Regions from separate parts of the Roseibium sp. SCP14 genome, predicted to be linked through region 1. Evidence: riboswitches for the same ligand, from Rfam matches in the RefSeq annotation. Region 1 holds a riboswitch; the other holds the start of a gene.
The links. A riboswitch is a leader RNA that binds a small molecule or an ion and turns the genes downstream of it on or off. The one in region 1 is predicted to bind cobalamin.
Positions count from the first base shown of each region.

Region 2: linked by a shared signal. The riboswitch ahead of ABLQ08_RS19780 (hypothetical protein) and the one ahead of cobU (bifunctional adenosylcobinamide kinase/adenosylcobinamide-phosphate guanylyltransferase) in region 1 are both predicted to bind cobalamin.

Region 1 is NZ_JBDZYH010000003.1:775,682-779,092, forward strand. It holds gene cobW (cobalamin biosynthesis protein CobW) at 47-1,156, opposite strand; gene cobU (bifunctional adenosylcobinamide kinase/adenosylcobinamide-phosphate guanylyltransferase) at 1,153-1,704, opposite strand; cobalamin riboswitch at 1,738-1,950, opposite strand; gene ABLQ08_RS16150 (FAD-dependent oxidoreductase) at 2,002-3,345, opposite strand.
Region 2 is NZ_JBDZYH010000004.1:589,214-592,624, reverse strand. It holds gene ABLQ08_RS19795 (ABC transporter substrate-binding protein) at 1-783, opposite strand, end outside; gene ABLQ08_RS19790 (ABC transporter ATP-binding protein) at 799-1,572, opposite strand; gene ABLQ08_RS19785 (DUF1636 domain-containing protein) at 1,569-1,973, opposite strand; gene ABLQ08_RS19780 (hypothetical protein) at 1,963-2,238, opposite strand; cobalamin riboswitch at 2,346-2,558, opposite strand; gene ABLQ08_RS19775 (nuclear transport factor 2 family protein) at 2,751-3,176, shown strand.

The sequences.
Region 1 (3,411 bases):
TGTAAATCCCGGAAAGCGAATTTAATCTGGAAAGATCAAGTATGTATCAGGCTGCGGCTTTTACACAGCCGAGAGCGGAGCGCACGGTAGCCAGGTCCATTCCCTTGAGGCCGATGACCACGAGCCGTCCCGCGCTTTCCGCCCCTACAGCAAACCATGATTCCACGCGCGGTCCGACTGCCTGTACCATCGCCGGCGCTGCCTTCCCATCAATGTTCACCGCGCCCTTGATGCGCAAAACTCCCTTCAGGCCCATGGCTTGGAGAACCTTTTGCTCAACCGCTTTCATGCTTTCGAAAGCCGGAATTTCCAGGACGTGACTTTCAAAATCGTCGTGATGATGATGGTCGTGGTGATGTTCGTGATGATTGCCATCTTCATGTTCGTGCTCGTGGTCATCATCATGATGATGATGGTGATGCTCATGGCGAGACGCCATGTCATCCTCTGCGGCGGCCTCCCGACCAAGCAGAACTTCAATCGGCAACGTTCCCTTTTCCGACGAGACGATATGTACTGTTGGCCTGACGTCTTCCGAAACTTTCCTCTGAACGGCGCTCAAGGCATCTGAAGACACCAGGTCGGCCTTGTTCAACACAACAAGATCGGCACAGCGAAGCTGGTCGTGGAACAGTTCTTCTACGGGACTTTCGTGATCCAGCGCTTCATCTGCAGCGCGTTGCGCCTCGAGAGCCTCCTCGTCCAGTGCAATCCGGCCTTCGGCAAGTGCAGCAGCGTCCAGAACAGTCACCACCCCATCCACGGTGACCTTCGGCTTTACACTCGGCCAGGAAAACGCCCGAACCAGCGGTTGCGGCAATGCGAGACCGGAAGTCTCGATGACAATATGCTCAGGTGGCGTATCGCGAGCGAGCAGCATTTCCATGGTCGGCAGAAAATCGTCAGCCACCGTGCAGCAGATGCAGCCATTGGTCAGCTCCACCACTTCTTCAGCCGAGCAATCCGGATCCGCGCAGCCGTTCACAAGCGATCCGTCGAACCCCATGTCACCGAACTCATTGACGATCAGAGCAATACGCTTGCCGTTTGCGTTCTGGAGAAGGTTCCGAATGAGTGTCGTCTTGCCTGCTCCCAGAAACCCGGTGACGATCGTTGCCGGAATTTTCTGGCCCGGCTGCAAGGTAGAAGTGGTCATAATCTGATTTCCGGTTGAGTATTGGGTTTCAAAAGCAGCGGTTGCCCGGCGGCGACAAACACCACCTGACTGCAAACCTCCGCAATATCCTGATTAAGTCGGCCCTGCGCATCGCGAAACGACCTGGAAAGTCGGTTCTCCGGCACGATGCCCATCCCGACCTCGTTCGAAACGAAGATACAAGATCCTGGCAAGTTCCGGATTGCTTCGCAGAGCCGGTCCGTTTCCAAGCCGATGTCTCCTCCGGAGAAGGTCAGGTTCGAGAGCCAGAGCGTCAGGCAATCCACAAGAACGACCCGCTGAGGGGCACATTCACGCTCCAACGCCGCAGTGAGATCCATTTGTTCTTCGACGGTTACCCAGCCAGGGCCTCGTTGTTGCCTGTGGGCCGTGATCCGCTCAGCCATTTCAGCATCGAATGCGGCCCCGGTTGCCACATAGACCTTTTCAAGGCCCGATCGAACTGCAAGGGTTTCTGCAAAACGGCTTTTTCCGGAGCGGGCTCCGCCAAAAACGAGCGTTGCTCGCGGGCTGTTCTTATCCGTCACCTTGTTCTCCCGACCGTCCACCCGACAGCGCTTGAGGTTGCTTCAGCGACGGCCGGTCTCCTGGCTCGCGGCTCATCGCGTTCTGCACTCCTTCCCGGCCGGACAGGGCCAGTGGCTCTTATGCAGGCGCTCACCGCTCACAGTTGCGGGGGCAGCTCCGGATCAGGGTCTCGATGCCCTTACCGGATTCCCGTTTCATCCGGATTCGGCAAAGCCGTCTCCAGAACCGTCAAATCCCTTCCTAACCGGATTGTGGCGATGAAACAAGAAGGCAGAAGCAGCTCATCTATAAGGAAACTAAACCTGGATCCGGTCTGCGACATGGATAGCGAGGCTGACACCTGTCAGTGTCGGATTGACGGCCATTCTCGTCGGTATCAGTCCGTTGGTGGCAAGGTACAAGTTGTCATAGCCCCACACACGACCCTGGTAATCGCTGACACCGGTGCCGTTGTCATCTTTCGACATGCGGGTCGTTCCCGTCATGTGTGCAAAACCAAAAGGCATCCAGGTCAGCGAACACCCGTCCCGGGTGCGTCCGATCAGATCCGTTAGTTCTTCAGCCTCCTTTTCCGCGTCGGTCATTCTGGCAAGATCAGCGGCCGACAACGGAACATCGAAGGTCACGCGTCCATCCTCGTGGAAGATCGCCCGCTTGTGTTCTTCATTGTCGACCGGGCAGATTGACTGGATCTCAACCAGACGGTTTGATCCGATCTCGACATCGTCACCGGCGGGGGTGAATGGCGAAACATCATGCAGGATCAGCGTGTACCAGGGCGCGGTTTCGCTTGGCCGAACCTGTATGCGCGGATCGATATCCGTCTGACCGTCTGCACGGCAGAACTCGGGATCAAGAACAACCTGACACACAGCCAAGGGATGATAGGAAAGATACCGACCCAGTGCTTTTGGCCGAATGCCCGACAGGAACAACAATTGGGGCGTGGCGATTGCGCCACCTGCAATCACGTAACTCGCCGCCTCGATGCGTCCGGATGCCGTCTCCAGCCACTTGACCCTGTGACCCTCATGCACAACACGAACCACCCGGTCCCGTCGTATCGACACATTCTTACCAGCCGCTGCATCTGCATCCAGAATGTCGATTGATCCGGTGTATCGCAGCTTTCCGTCATCCCGATAGTGCCCGGCTACAGGAAGTGCTGAGACAACACGACCCGAGGCTTCGGCGCGAGGTTTGAGCGCCGCCGCGATGCGTTGCTGACGGACTGAACGATCGAGAGTGTCGGCCTGTACACCGAGATACTTCTCCGCCAGCAGGTAGCGCTCTGACCACACCTCTTCGCTCATCAAGGGCCATAGCGCGTCCCCGCGCGGGCACAGGTTCGTCCAAATCACTCCCTGGCCACCGACGGTGCGCGTGACCGCGGCCCCGGGAAGTGCGTCGCGGGGTACGCTGTCGTCGAAAAACTCCAGGTATTGCGTAGCAGCCGGGAGGTAGCTGTCCGGTTGCCTGATGAACCGTTCCGAGTTGCGGTAATGCGATCCCGGCGGCTCCGAAATCGGTTCTCCCTGTTCAAGTACAAGAACCTTTGCCCCTCTTTCGGCCAATCTGCGTGCAGTGGCAATTCCAAGAGGGCCGCTTCCGGCAATGACAACATCATGCTGCAAAGACATCGTGACCTCCTACTCTGGGTGGAGCTTATCATTTCCGCACCAGTCAAGCCACGGACCACCTCGCAA
Region 2 (3,411 bases), on a different contig from region 1:
CTGTTCGGCCGTGACGTTGCCGTAGTTGACGATGACAATCATCTCCGGGTTTTTGTCGACGACGGTTTCCCAGTCAATCTTGGCCCAGCTCTTGTCGAAATCATCCAGGACATTCACACCGCCGGCAGCTTCGATGAGCGCGGTCGGCATGGCATAGCGTCCGGCAGTGAACGGCTTGTCTTCACCACTGTCGTATACGAAGACCCGCAGCGGTGCTTCAGCCGTCTTCAGCGAAGAAGTGAACTTGTCGAGCTCCAGCTTGTAACTCGCGACAAGGTCATAGGCCGTATCCTCTACCTCGAAAATCTTCCCGAGATTGATCAGGTCGTTGTACATGTCGTCCATCGACACTTTCGGCTTGTCGCCGATATGGATGCAGGACTCGGTCAGCTCGTAGACATTGATGCCGAATGGGGCGAGCGTTTCCGGCGTCACTTCTCCGCCCACCTTCATGCCGTAGTTCCAGCCGGCAAAATAGAAGTCCGCATCCGCGCCGATCAGAACTTCCTTGGACGGGTACTTTTCGGAAAGTTCCGGCAGTTCAGCAACGCCGTCGCGCATTTCCTCATCAAGCGTTTTCCAGCCCGAAATACCGGTATAGCCAACCATATGATCGCGCAGTCCGAGCACGAGCATCATCTCGGTCAGGTTGACATCATTGGAAACGGCCGCTTTGGGTGGTGCCTCGAAGACAACTTCTCGATCGCAGCTTTGAACCTTTGTTTCCGCAAGAGCCGTACCAGCAAACAGGATCGCCGTCAGGCTGAGAGCCACACTCTTCATGAAATTCTCCAGTGTCTAAAGATGGAATGTCAGATGCGCACGCTCGCTGTGAGCGAATTGCACCAGCCGTGCTTGAACCGAATAGGCTTCGGCAATGTTTTCGGGTGTCAGAACCGTTTCGGGAGTTCCGAAGCCAACCGTGTGACCCTTGTGAAGAAGCAGAACCCGGTCACAGACCTCGCTTGCAAGATTGAGATCATGCAGGCTGGCGACAATCGTGATGTTGAGACTGCCGATCAGGGAAACGATCTCCAGCTGATGCCGGATGTCGAGATGATTGGTTGGTTCATCCAGGATCAGCACCTGTGGCTCCTGTGCCAGCGCACGGGCCACCATTACACGTTGCCGTTCACCACCGGACAGGGTGCCAAAGGAGCGGTGCGAATATGGGGAAAGCCCCATTCGTTCGATTGCGGTTTCTACGATTTCCGCGTCCCTTTTGCCGCTTCTTGCAAGGCCTGATCCATGCGGACGACGCCCGAGGGCGACGATCTCGTATACAGACAGGGCGAAATCCGTAGGCTGTTCCTGAAGGACCGCGGCAACCTTTCTTGCCGCTTCACGCGAAGACATCCTCCAGATGTCGTGGCCGTCCAGAAAAATTGCGCCTTCACTCGGTTTGTGGAACCGGTAGAGCAATCGCAAAAGCGTGGATTTGCCGGCTCCATTGGCACCGGCAATTCCGAGGACCTTCCCGGCTTCAAGGTCAAAACTGACCGGATGCAGGATCGTTTCGCCCTGCCTCACCTGCCAGCCCGCCTTTCGGACCGAGAGCGACACACCATTCATGAAACAGCAGCCTTGTTTGCTTCAGTGACGATCATCGCTGCCGGTATGCGCGCCAATGCCGAGCGCTTCAGTTTGCCCGGACGTTGACCGGACGAACACCAGCCGTCTTCCAGGTCACGATATTGCCGGGCAAAGGCAACAAGATCATCGATGTCTTCATCCGGATCGATATCCCCGAACAGATACGTCGCCTTGTCGCTGGCCCGGAACGCAACCGTACAGGGACGTGAGCATCCGGCCATGCATGCAATGCCGGAAATTTCAAACTCATCCCCCACGACCGGTACCGCCAGTTTCAGGGCGTCCTGCAATTTGCTGATCAACTCAAAACCCGGCCGGCAGTCGCTCCCGCTGTAACGGCAGGAGGTGCACACGAATATCCTGTGAGGATCAATGCTCATCGGCGCCCCCTTTTTTCGAGAAGAGGTTGTGCACCTGTGAGCGCTGACCTGGAAAATTTCCACTCTCCCTGCTTTTGCCAGACAAAGGGGTATCTCCGTGCAAATTCGATTCTTGTAATGTTATTACATTACCTATTCTCTGATTTGCAACCATCGTATCGCGCCCGTTTGGGCACATTGCACGAGCAGCCCGCTCGCTGACGCTGCTGGCCTTGTCAAGAAAGACAGGAGTATGAAGTGATCTTTTTTGTATTTTCCGGTTCATATCGCCCTCCGCGATTGCGCGGAATGCTGAAGAACCGAATGTCGAACTTTGTCAGCAGATGCTGGTCAGCCATATCACTCGCTCCTCCGGAACACCCCGCCCGGGTTGAAGTTGAAGATGAAATGGCAGGTCTCCTGACTTACGGGTCACAGCTCGCCTGATCCTTCCCGGGGTCTCCCCAGTGGCGCTTTCAGGTCCGCTCACCGTTCACAGTTGCGGGGGCAGTCACGGATTTGGTGCCTGTTGGCTACGCCGCACCGTGTTCCCTTTTAATTTCGATCCAGAACTTGGATTCGAAAACCATGCCTTTTTGATTGGCGCAAATTGCTGAATGTGTCAATCGGCAAACCGACACCCATCTACCGGGCCACGACATTCGCCGGGACAATGCTGAAATTTAGGATTGCGCCTGACTAAACGCGTTTTAACTTGATCGTCATGTCCGCCGGAAGCACCATCTGAGAAGCAAATCAAACCGGGATCTCACTCATCAATCGGGGAGCATGGGTCACATGCCAGGTCAGCAGAACAGATATAGCTTCAACGGGCCGCTCCAGACTGTCTTTCAGGATTTCATGGCCGATTGGGTTTTTTCAGATGACCACACGGCCCAACAGATCATGGAGACCTACTTCACACCTGATTTTTCAGCTGAGATCGACGGCAGGCATCTCTCCCATGACATTTTCCAACGTCGCATAGGCCGCATGCGCCAGGATGCGGAGGTCGAGGAGCAGGATTTTGTCGAGATGGCTGAGGATGGTAACAGGCTCTTCAGCATGCACAACACACGGGGCAAGTCGCTGGTGTCAGGTCAACGTTTCGAGACCCGCGCGATTGCCTTCTTCCGCTTTGACGGCAAGCGGATCAAGAAAGGCTACTTGAACAGCGTGACCCCGGGAGATCCGAGCGACGCGGACTTCGCATCCCGCAGCTGATGCCCGGCAATCCCGGGTCCTCTTGCCGAGGCATTTGAGACTAATTTGTTCGTTGTCTTTCGCCGCGGATCTCGTGAATATTTCAAACAGAAATTGATACACTCTACAATCCGCTGATGCACTGGATGTGCTCTTTCACGCCTCCATCTCCATACCCCCATGTTTGTACTTTTTTCCAATAATCGCGCTGCTTGTTGTCCTGCCGGGACGTTGGGTCTGAGCCGTCCCGATGCTC